DNA from 2 places in the Holtiella tumoricola genome. Region 2 is predicted to be linked to the other one. Evidence: a T-box and tRNA genes for the amino acid it is inferred to sense, from the RefSeq annotation. Region 2 holds a T-box; the other holds one or more tRNA genes.

Evidence for each region. The T-box of region 2 lies ahead of asnS (asparagine--tRNA ligase). A T-box ahead of a tRNA ligase gene usually reads a tRNA of that ligase, here a tRNA-Asn.
Region 1: it has a tRNA-Asn gene. The T-box ahead of asnS (asparagine--tRNA ligase) is inferred to sense a tRNA for this amino acid. The anticodon was not compared.

What each region holds. Positions count from the first base shown of each region.
Region 1 covers NZ_JAQIFT010000053.1:26,606-32,435, forward strand. The annotation lists gene ispF (2-C-methyl-D-erythritol 2,4-cyclodiphosphate synthase) at 1-458, opposite strand, end outside; gene PBV87_RS14545 (sigma-70 family RNA polymerase sigma factor) at 632-1,105, shown strand; gene rsiV (anti-sigma-V factor RsiV) at 1,121-2,011, shown strand; gene PBV87_RS14555 (DegV family protein) at 2,087-2,944, opposite strand; gene PBV87_RS14560 (GNAT family N-acetyltransferase) at 3,043-3,924, opposite strand; tRNA gene PBV87_RS14565 (tRNA-Met) at 4,069-4,142, opposite strand; tRNA gene PBV87_RS14570 (tRNA-Val) at 4,164-4,236, opposite strand; tRNA gene PBV87_RS14575 (tRNA-Asp) at 4,245-4,318, opposite strand; tRNA gene PBV87_RS14580 (tRNA-Ala) at 4,346-4,418, opposite strand; tRNA gene PBV87_RS14585 (tRNA-Trp) at 4,444-4,514, opposite strand; tRNA gene PBV87_RS14590 (tRNA-Asn) at 4,522-4,593, opposite strand; gene PBV87_RS22930 (CPBP family intramembrane glutamic endopeptidase) at 4,711-5,601, opposite strand; gene tyrS (tyrosine--tRNA ligase) at 5,785-5,830, opposite strand, start outside.
Region 2 covers NZ_JAQIFT010000029.1:69,542-75,371, forward strand. The annotation lists gene PBV87_RS07060 (TrkH family potassium uptake protein) at 131-1,537, shown strand; gene PBV87_RS07065 (potassium channel family protein) at 1,553-2,218, shown strand; gene PBV87_RS07070 (TrmH family RNA methyltransferase) at 2,208-2,999, shown strand; T-box leader at 3,132-3,371, shown strand; gene asnS (asparagine--tRNA ligase) at 3,441-4,832, shown strand; gene PBV87_RS07080 (hypothetical protein) at 5,151-5,711, shown strand.

The DNA.
Region 1 (5,830 bases), on a different contig from region 2:
ACAATCGCTTGACTGGCAATACCTTGTTCTGTTCCTGTAAAACCTAAACCTTCTTCCGTTGTAGCCTTTACATTAATTTGGTCTATATTAATTTGAAGTGCTGATGCAATATTTTCTCTCATAGTCATGATATGTGGTGCCATTTTAGGTTTTTGTGCAATAATTGTCGCATCAATATTATGAATCACTGCGCCTTCCTTATGTAGAAGCCCCTTAACATGTTCTAATAATTTAATGCTTGATATTCCTTTATATTTTGGGTCTGTATCCGGAAAATGTTTTCCAATATCTCCACCGGCGATGGCTCCTAATAACCCATCCATAATAGCATGTACAAGTACATCTGCATCAGAATGACCAAGGAGCCCTAATGTATGCGGTATCTCTACTCCTCCTAAAATCAACTTACGCTCTTCTACTAATTTGTGTACATCATATCCCATTCCGATTCTTAACATGTTTCTTCCTCTTTTCTTTCAAATTTTATCTTATATACGCTGTAGTATAAACTATTTTTAGGTTCATTATAGCATATTTAAAATCTCCTATAAATTATTGAAACTTTTGCTACACTATAAGGGTCTAATCCATGTAACAAACAAATAGAAATCCAGCGCTGGAAGGTAACACTATGGAAACAGAAATTGTGAATTACATTCTCTCTAATAAAGAGAAACATTATCGTATTGCATATAGCTACGTCAAAAATAAAGACGATGCTCTAGATATCGTTCAAGATACTATTTTAAAAGCTCTCAAATATCAACATACATTACGAGAACCTCATTATCTAAATACTTGGTTTATTAAAATACTTATTAATACTTGTAAAACCCATCTCAAAAAGCAGCAACGCTACATAGATGTGGAAGATGACATTTTAGAAATTTTAGATGAACCCTATTTAGATACCTATAGGTCTTTTGAACTTGAAGATGCTCTAGACCATCTTTCTTATAATGAAAAAACAATTATCCTTCTCCGTTACTTTGAACAATTTGAACTCAAAGAAGTCTCAACGGTTATGGATCAAAATCTTAGTACAGTTAAATCAACCTTATATCGAGCATTAAAAAAATTAAAAGTTCTATTAGAAAAAGTATAAAGAAGGTGAATGCATATGATTAAGAAAATGATACATGAAAATCTTGAAAAAATTGAAATTCCAGAAGAGTTAGATCAAGTTGTATATAAAGCAATTCAAAGAGGCTCTGCCTCAAATGAAAGGGTGATTAAAATGAGAAAATGGAGTCGAAATCTACTCACATCAGTAGCCGCACTCACTATTGGTTTTGTTGGCATATGTAATATCAGTCCTACTTTTGCAGATACCATCAGCACAATCCCTGGTTTAGGTGTATTAGTAAAAGTTATAACATTTGATCAAATCAAATACCAAGAAGATACTTATGAAGCTACTTTAAATACACCTATTGTAGAAGGCTTAAATAACGGTGCATTACAAGAGGCCCTTAATAATAAATATATTGAAGAAAATAAGGCGCTCTTTGAACAATTTGAAAAAGATGTTGCCCATATGAAAACCTATCCTGAAGGTGGACACCTGGGTATAGATACAGGCTATCAAATTAAAACAGATAGTGAACAAATTCTTTCTATTGGCCGTTATGTAGTAAACACTGCAGCTTCTTCTTCAACTACAATGACCTATGACACTATCGATAAACAAAACGAAATACTCATTACACTTCCTAGTCTCTTTAAAGATTCTAGCTATATAGAGCTTATTAGTGAAAATATTAAAGAACAAATGCGTACACGTATGGCACAAGATAATAGTCTCATCTATTGGATAGAAGGTGATCCTGATGCAATTGATGGTTTTAATAAAATTAGTGCGAATCAAAACTTCTACATTACAACTGAAGGTAAACTTATGATTTCCTTTGATAAATACGAAGTTGGACCAGGGGTCATGGGTATTCAAGAGTTTGAGATTCCAACAACAGTTCTCCAAAATATTTTAGTAAGTAACACTTATATTAAATAGGCAAGTAGTCATTACACTTCTCCTTACAATATAATAGAAGGGTGTCACCTAGGTGACACCCTTCTATTATATTTATTACTCTAAAATTTGAACGGCAACACCGACAAGCCCTGGTCCTGTATGTACGCCTAAAGCTGGACTAATCTGCCCTTCTACATAAGTTTCTATATTGGAAAGTGCCTCTGTTAAAGCCTTTCTTACACCTGCTGCTTCTTCTGGTGCGCCACCGTGGCAAACAGCTACATTGAGTTTCTTACCTTCTGCTGCAAATTCTTTTGCTAAATCTACTATTTTATCAAGCGATTTCTTTCTTCCTCTTACTTTAGCAATATTATAGTAAATGCCTTCTGGATTACAAGAAATAATAGGTTTTAAATTTAATGCATTTCCAAGAAGAGAAGCTACTAACCCAATGCGTCCTCCTTTTTGAAGATACTCAAGTGTATCTACACAGAAAAATACTTTTATTTTAGGTACATTATTCTGTACCGTTTCTACTAATTCTTCAAACTCCATACCTTCTTCAATATACTTAGCTGCTTGAATTGCACTGAATCCCGCTGCAATCCCAATATTAAGTGTATCGATTACTTTAATATCTAATCCATCATATTCTTTAGCAAGCATTGTAACTAAATTATGTGTCCCACTAAGACCACTTGATAACGTTACTGCAAGCACTTTTTCATAACCATCTGTTTTGATTTGGTCCAGCTTTTCCATAACCTCTATGCTACTTGGTAAAGATGTTTTAGGGATTTCTACTTTCAGTCTATTATAAACTTCATCGGCTGTAATATTTACACCATCTGAGTATTCACCATCGCTGTAAATAATTTTAAGAGGGATTGTATACATCTTATATTGTTCAACAAGTGCTGCAGGTACATCAATGCATGTATCCACTAATAAAGCAATTTTTTGTTTATTCATCATTTTACCCTCACTTTTTACTACGTATTATTTAAAATTCTATTAATTACAATAATATATCATTTCTTTAATCATTTCAAGTAGTTTTTAAAACTATATCAAGTGTGCGACGTCATAGGAAATAGTACATCTTGAGATTCTGTTAACGTTAATCCCCTAATAAATAGCGTATCATCTTCCCTCTTTATACGTGTACTTATTGGAATATATCTCACAAGCTCTGGTATGAAGTGAAATTCAATTTCTTCATCCTCTTGTATAACTATCCTTTCTAATAAATCATCTAATACAAAAGGTTTACTACTAAGCACATCATATAGATGTAATACCTTTGCCTCTCTTATAGCTATTATCATGATATCTTCATCTTTTATATAGTATAAATTGTCTTTAAATCCATCTTTACAATAAACCTCTAAAGGCCAATTATCTTGTACAATACCCCACTTATTTGAAATAGGTGTACGATTATTAATTAACCGCTCTATCAGTCTCTCTGTAAAGTGTGTCCCTGATTGAAGCTCTATAATCATACTTTCTTGCTTTCTTATATCTTCTGCTTTCAATCTATAACTTATCTCCATAATAGGCTTAAATCCAAACTTCGGATAAAATTCTAATACTGTCTTATTGGCAAATAAATAGATAAAATCACACTGATCCTCATATACCTTAATCACATGATCCATTAATCTTGCCGCTAAACCATTTCCTCTACAATCTTCCCTTGTCATAACTGTACCTATTTGAATAGCTTTCTTCTCTTCTCCATTAATAACCACGCACATCTCATTTGCTGATACATTTGCAATGATTTCTTCATCAATTGCATAAGCATAGCTTTTATATTTACCTTTAAAATATCTCTTTTGATACCATACTTCAAAATCTAATCCGAAAGTTGCCTGAGCTAAATCATTAAAGCTTTTTCGATATGTTTTGTTCCAAAAGTAATTTTCAATAAGTTGCAATGTCCCCATAGTAATCCCCTTATACTTAAGATTATAATAATAAAATATTCTAACTATATTATAAACCATTTTACTCACTTATGAGAAGTAGCTATTAAATCTAATTTTATGCACAAAAAAGCAGATACGATATATCGTATCTGCTTTGCTAAGTAGCGGAAGACGGATTTGAACCGCCGACACCATGGGTATGAACCATGTGCTCTAGCCAACTGAGCTATTCCGCCATATCATGTTTTAAATAAACATGGTCGCTATAGGGCTCGAACCTATGACCCCCTGCTTGTAAGGCAGGTGCTCTCCCAGCTGAGCTAAGCGACCACATTAAACGACCCAGAAGGGACTCGAACCCTCGACCTCCGCCGTGACAGGGCGGCGTGCTAACCAACTGTACCACTGGGCCAATCGTTTTATTATCCTGTTTGGATAGTGGAGACGAAGGGGTTCGAACCCTTGACCCCCTGCGTGCAAGGCAGGTGCTCTCCCAGCTGAGCTACGCCCCCAAAAGGAATGTCAGCTCAGCCATAACAGGGGCAGAAGGAATCGAACCCTCCTCTGGAGTTTTGGAGACTCTTATTCTACCGATGAACTATGCCCCTATATAAGCTCCCCGAGTAGGGTTCGAACCTACGACCCTTCGGTTAACAGCCGAATGCTCTGCCGCTGAGCTATCGAGGAATGTTTGCCTCACTGACAAGATTTATTCTACATCATCCATTGACACTTGTCAACGCTAAAATATATTTTTTTATAAGAAATTTTTAAGCTAGTTTAAGTTTCTATTAAAACCCTTGATTACTCAAGGGTTTTAGTCATTTCCACTCCTACTTTATTCTTAATTCCTACCCTATTTATACTATATATTCCTATACCAATACATCCTACACCTAATATCATAAGTATTAGGATAACAGAATAAAAAACACCATTCTCCCCCATATTCATATAGGTACATAAACACGAAATACAATTATTTACAATATGAATGATCACACCACTCCATATAGAGCCTGTACGATATACCACATAGCCACACACAATACCTATTAGTGTAGCATATACAACTTGAATACCATTCATATGAACTAAACCAAAAATTAATCCTTGAACTACAATTGCGATTGCTATATCAAAGTTCTTTTTTAAAGCTTGAAAAATAATGCCTCTAAATAGAACTTCTTCTATAAAAGGTGCTATAATGCCTACAATCATTATTCCTATCGCAAAAGGCATTTCTTTTATTATACTTGAAACATCTTGAAGGGCTGCATAACTTAACCTAAATAACTCTATATTCCCTAAAATTTCTACTACTCCTATATTAAAAGCATATACCCCTATCCCAATAAGCACACTTAGTCCAACAATCTTAGTATTTATTTTTTTAATCCATATTTTATCTCTTAACTTCTGCTTACGGCATTTAGCCACTAACCATATGATTCCTAGCACCATAAGGTCACAAATTAGAACAACATAAAATGTATAGGGTTTTACCATTTCTAATATCATTTGGCTAAATACTTCTCCACTATTCATGAGTTCATAATAGGCACTTTCTTCCATACCTATTGCTACATTTACAAGTGCAACTACCTGAATAATAAAATTAATACCCAATTGAATACCTAAGTAAACCATCAAATACCCAAAAACTGTACCAATGCTTTTTGCTTTTTCCTTCACTATATTCCCCCTACTTTCTTTATTACACTTATACTCGCATTAACTCCATATAATCCTTTCGCCGTCCAACTACCATTATATACCAAAATTATTTTTACGACTATTTCAAATTATTCATTTACTCAAAAATAAAAAGCAATCTAAGTTTTTAACTTTCCCTAGATTGCTTCTCATCTTAGTTTGTTATTTAATAAGTTTTACAAATTTTTTCTTTCCTATTTTCAAAATA
Region 2 (5,830 bases):
TTATATACATGATTATAAATAAAAAGGTGAAACCTAATAAAAACCGTTAGTAGCTTTGTATTTTAAATTAGCGTGTGGTATAATATCTAACGATTACATAAACTAGAAAATCATAGGAGAGGTTAAGAAGATGAATAATCTAAATGAGCAGCATGGGATATTTAAAAGCAGCTTAGGTCCGTCTCAAATATTAGTAGCAGGTTTTTTATGTCTGATTTTAGTGGCTACAGTATTATTGATGTTACCAATTAGTAGTCAAAGTGGTGAAACAACAAACTTTGTTGATGCTTTATTTACATCTACATCTGCTGTATGTGTAACAGGCCTTGTAGTCGTGAATACACTTGAACATTGGTCATTATTTGGAAAAATTATTATTCTATTTTGTATCCAAATAGGTGGACTAGGATTCATGTCTTTAGTAAGCATGATTTTTGTTTTTATGGGCAAGAAAATTACATTAAAAAATAGATTAATTATGCAAGAAGCATTTAGCTCAAATACAGTAGCAGGAATTGTACGTTTTACAAAAGCTGTTGTTATGCTAACATTCTTTGTTGAGGGAATAGGGGCATTTTTACTTTCTTTTGTATTTGTACCAGAGCATGGACTTATAAAAGGAATAGGTTATTCTATTTTCCACGCTATATCTGCATTCTGTAATGCAGGATTTGATTTAGTAGGAAGCAATAGTTTAACACCATATGTAGGGAATGGACTTGTAAACTTTACAATTATGGGACTTATTATTGCAGGAGGACTAGGTTTTTGTGTTTGGATGGATACTTATAATATGATTAAGATAAAGAGACAGTCAGCAGAGCATTTTACTTGGAAACAAGCTTTTTATAAAATGCCTCTACATACAAAACTTGTATGGTTAATTACGATCTTTTTAATCGTATTTGGTTTCCTCTTCTTCTTTATAGTAGAATTTAAAAATCCAAGTACTTTAGGGGCACTATCCTTTAAAGACAAGCTTTATGCATCCTTATTCCAATCTGTATCTCCTCGTACAGCCGGATTTAATACATTACCACTAGCAGATCTTACTCCAGCATCTAAGCTGATGACAATTATTTTAATGTTTATTGGTGGTTCTCCAGCTGGTACAGCTGGTGGGGTTAAAACAGTGACAATAGGTGTACTTATTTTATGTGCTATGTCCACAATCAAAGGACGTGAAAGTACAGAAATTTATAATAGACGTATTCCAGGCTCCGTGATTACACGAGCACTCACTGTTATTATGATTGCTATTACAGCCATATTTGGAATGCTTATGATTTTAACAGTAACTGAAAATGTAGAGTTTTTGGATCTACTCTTTGAAGTAGTATCTGCATTCGCTACAGTAGGATTAACTTTAGGAATTACAGCAAGTCTTACAACAATAGGTAAGATTATGATTATTATATTAATGTTTATTGGACGACTTGGTCCTGTTACTATTGCAGTAGCATTGATGGTAAGACAAAAGAAAGCAAAAGAAAAACAAAGTATTCAATATCCAGAAGAGAAAGTCATGGTAGGTTAAAAGGAGAGAGGCATTATGAGAGGGAAACAATTTGTTATTTTTGGACTTGGGAGATTTGGTATTAGCTTAGCAACAACACTTGCAGAAGCAGGTTATGAAGTGATGGTTGTAGATAAATCAGAAGAAAGTGTACAAGAAATAGCACCACTTGTAACCCATGCTGTACAAGCTGACGCAGCAGATATGGATACACTTAAATCTCTTGGTATTCGTAACTTTGATGTAGCAATCGTAGCTATTGGTAAAGATATACAATCAAGTATCATGACAACACTTTTGCTTAAAGAATTAGGTATTCCATATGTTGTAGCTAAAGCAAGTAGCGAAATACATGAACGTGTACTGCGTAAGATAGGTGCGGATCGTATCATCTTACCAGAGCAAGAAATGGGGATGCGTATTGCTAACAACCTTATTTCAGGTAATATTCTAGATCATATTCAATTATCATCAGAATACAGTATTATTGAGTTAGGTATCTTACCAGAATGGAAAGGGAAAAGCATTATAGAAGTAGATCCACGTGGTGCATATGGTATTAACATTATTGCTGTTCAACGTGGTGGTTCTATTGATATTTCACCTTCTCCAAATTATATTTTAGAAACAGAAGATACGCTTGTTGTAGTAGGAAGTAATAAGCAACTTCAATATTTAGAGGCTAAGAGACATGGTAAATAGCAAATTTATTAGTAGTGCAAGTAATCCAATCATTAAAAATATCCAAGTACTACAGGCTAAGAAAAATGAACGTAAAAAACAAGGGCTTTTCCTGGTAGAGGGGATTAGAAGCGTCAATGAGATTCCAGAGCATTATGAGATAGATACTATTGTCATGAGTGATCTTTTTGATGAAGCAGAGCTTAAAGTTGCAGGAACAAAACAAAATCTTGTGGTACCAAGTGAATTATTTAAGACAATGAGTGGAACGGAAACACCTCAAGGGATTATGGCTCTTGTAAAAATGAAAGAATTCACATTAAATAAAATAGAGGCAAAATCAGATGGTTTTTATCTTTTACTTGAGAACTTACAAGATCCAGGTAACTTAGGGACCATTATTCGTACAGCTTATGGATTTGGAGTAGAAGCAATCTTCCTTACAAAAGGATGTGTAGACTTATATAGTCCTAAAACAGTACGTAGTACAATGGGAGCATTATTACATGTACCTATTGTAGTAGGAGAAAGCCTAGAAAATTATATTAGTTGGGCAAGAGCAAATAACTTAACACTCTATACAACAGCATTAGATGAAACAGCTTGTAAGGTAGCAGAAGCAGACTTTGCAAAAGGTAATATGCTTATCATTGGCAATGAAGGTAATGGCGTTTCTAATGAAGCCTTAGAACTTGCAGATCAAAAGGTATATATCCCTATGCCAGGTGGTTTAGAATCATTAAATGCTTCAATAGCAGCATCTATTTGTATGTATGAAGTTATGCGTCAACGTACCCAATAAAGTGTTTTATTTAAAGTATAAGATGTATAGAAGTCAGGTTGATTTGGATAAGCTATAGATAGAGATTTAGGAGTGTTGACAAAATGAATGGAACACTCTATAATGAGAAGCATATTTTACAGTATGAATAGATAATAGACGATGAAAAGAAGAGTAGTCTAAAACAGCGTTTTTAGAGAGCCAATGTTGGTGGAAATTTGGTAACAAGTTTTAGATGAAGAACATCTTGGAGTTTCTAACCGAAAAGTAATGAGTAGGCTTAGACGGGACTAGACCGTTACATCTAGAGTATATTATTAGATATACTAACCAAAGAGTTGGGCCAGTAGGTCAACTAGGGTGGTACCGCGGAGATTTAGCTTCGTCCCTTATATTTTATTAGGGATGGAGCTTTTTTTATTGTCTTTTATTAAATTACTACAAATTTAAGGAGATGGAAAAATGGATACAGTAGCAATCAGACATTTATACCATAGTACAGATGAGTATGTAGGCAAAAGTGTTACAGTAGCAGGATGGGTAAAAACAGTTAGAGATTCAAAAACTTTTGGTTTTATCGAATTAAATGATGGAACATTCTTCAAAAGTGTTCAAGTTGTATTTGAAGACAAATTAGATAACTTCAAAGACATTGCAAAATTAGGCGTAGGTGCAGCAATCATCGTTACAGGTGACTTAGTAGCAACACCAGGGCAAAAACAACCATTTGAGATTAAAGCAACAGAGATTGTTGTAGAAGGAAGTTGCCCAGCAGAATATCCACTTCAAAAGAAACGTCACTCTTTTGAGTTCTTAAGACAAATTGCACATTTAAGACCTCGTACAAATACATTTGCAGCAGTATTTAGAGTACGTTCTTTAGCATCATATGCAATTCATAAGTTCTTCCAAGAAAGAGACTTCGTATATGCACATACACCAATCATCACAGGTAGTGACTGTGAAGGTGCAGGAGAAATGTTCCAAGTAACAACACTTCCACAAGTAGGTGCTAAATTAGATGATCAAGGTAAAGTAGATTACAAAGAAGATTTCTTCGGTAAAATGGCTAACCTTACAGTAAGTGGTCAGCTTTCAGCAGAAACATTTGCAATGGCATTTAGAGATGTTTATACATTTGGACCAACATTTAGAGCTGAAAAATCAAATACACCAAGACATGCAGCTGAGTTCTGGATGATCGAGCCAGAAATTGCATTTGCAGACCTTGAAGATGATATGAGACTTGCAGAAGATATGCTTAAATTTGTTATTAAATATATCTTAGAAAATGCACCAGAAGAAATGGCTTTCTTCAACCAATTCGTAGAAAAAGGTGTACTTGATAAACTTAACCATGTAGTAAGCTCAGACTTCGGTCGTGTAACTTATACAGAAGCTATTGAAATTCTTGAAAACTGTGGTAAAACATTTGAATACCCAGTGCATTGGGGATGTGACCTTCAAACAGAACATGAGAGATTCCTTGCTGAAGAGCACTTCAAAAAACCTGTATTCGTAACAGATTATCCAAAAGAAATTAAGTCATTCTACATGAGACTTAACGATGACAATAAAACTGTAGCAGCTACAGATCTTCTTGTACCAGGTGTAGGAGAGCTTATCGGTGGTAGCCAAAGAGAGGAAAGACTTGATGTCTTACTTGAAAGAATGGCAGAGCTTGGTCTTAAAGAAGAAGACTACTGGTGGTACTTAGACCTTAGAAGATTTGGTGGTACTAGACACGCTGGATTCGGTTTAGGATTTGAAAGATTAATTATGTACGTAACAGGTATGACAAACATCCGTGACGTAATCCCATTCCCAAGAACTACAGGTCAAGCTGACTTCTAAGAATGTAGTAAATAAAGACAGGAATAATTTAGCTTAGCTAAGTTATTCCTGTTTTTTATGTCTTTTTATATCTTTTTCATATATATACTCAAATAATCGTTTCTAGTCATATTATAAAAGATCTAGAAAAAAGTTTATTAGATGTATTGGAGTATAACTTATGAAGCAATAGTTGATAAATAAATTAACAGTAAGAGCTTTAAACACATTATGATAGGTTGGATTCCCTTAACAAGTGTATAGGAAATTTATGTATATTATTGTAAAATAATAGTAAGGGGTTATAGAAATTAGAGAATAGACTTAAGGGAGGACAGTATGAATACAGTACATAAAAAAATTGATAGTTACTTTGAAAAATTTATCTATAGTAAATTGAAATTTAAGGTAATGACAATCAAAGTACGTAAGAGAATAGGATTTGAATATGATTTTGATTATGTAGATGAGTGGGATTCAACAGGGTGGATTTTGCATAAACCTTTTTTCTCGAGGAAGGCAAAACTTTATATGTTTAAGGGAAAAGCATATACACCTTTAAAGTTTCCGCCAACGAGATGGTATCAGTTTCCTACTAGAATAGGGCAGGCCTTTGAAGATCTATTACATCCACCAGATAGAAAGATGCGCAACCGTGCAGAACTTCGTATAGTATTTGGATACATTAGGCTAGTAATGGTTCTAGGTATTATTGCTACTATTATATTCTTTCCACAAATCAAGAGTAAATTAGTAGGGGAACCTGAAAACGAAGTTGGCGCTATTACTCAAAATGGAGATCAACAAACAGAAGAACAAATAAATGAAGAAACAAATCCAAAAGAGGTAGATGAAAAAGATAGCCAAGATGATAAAACAAATGAGAAGAGTAAGGAATAGAAATTAAAGATAGTATATAACAAATATAAAAGGTTACATTAAGTTAAAGGACTTATTCTAGGAGCTGTGTACAGCATAAAGATAAGGCTATATAAAAAGAGGTTGCATAAGGGGCAACC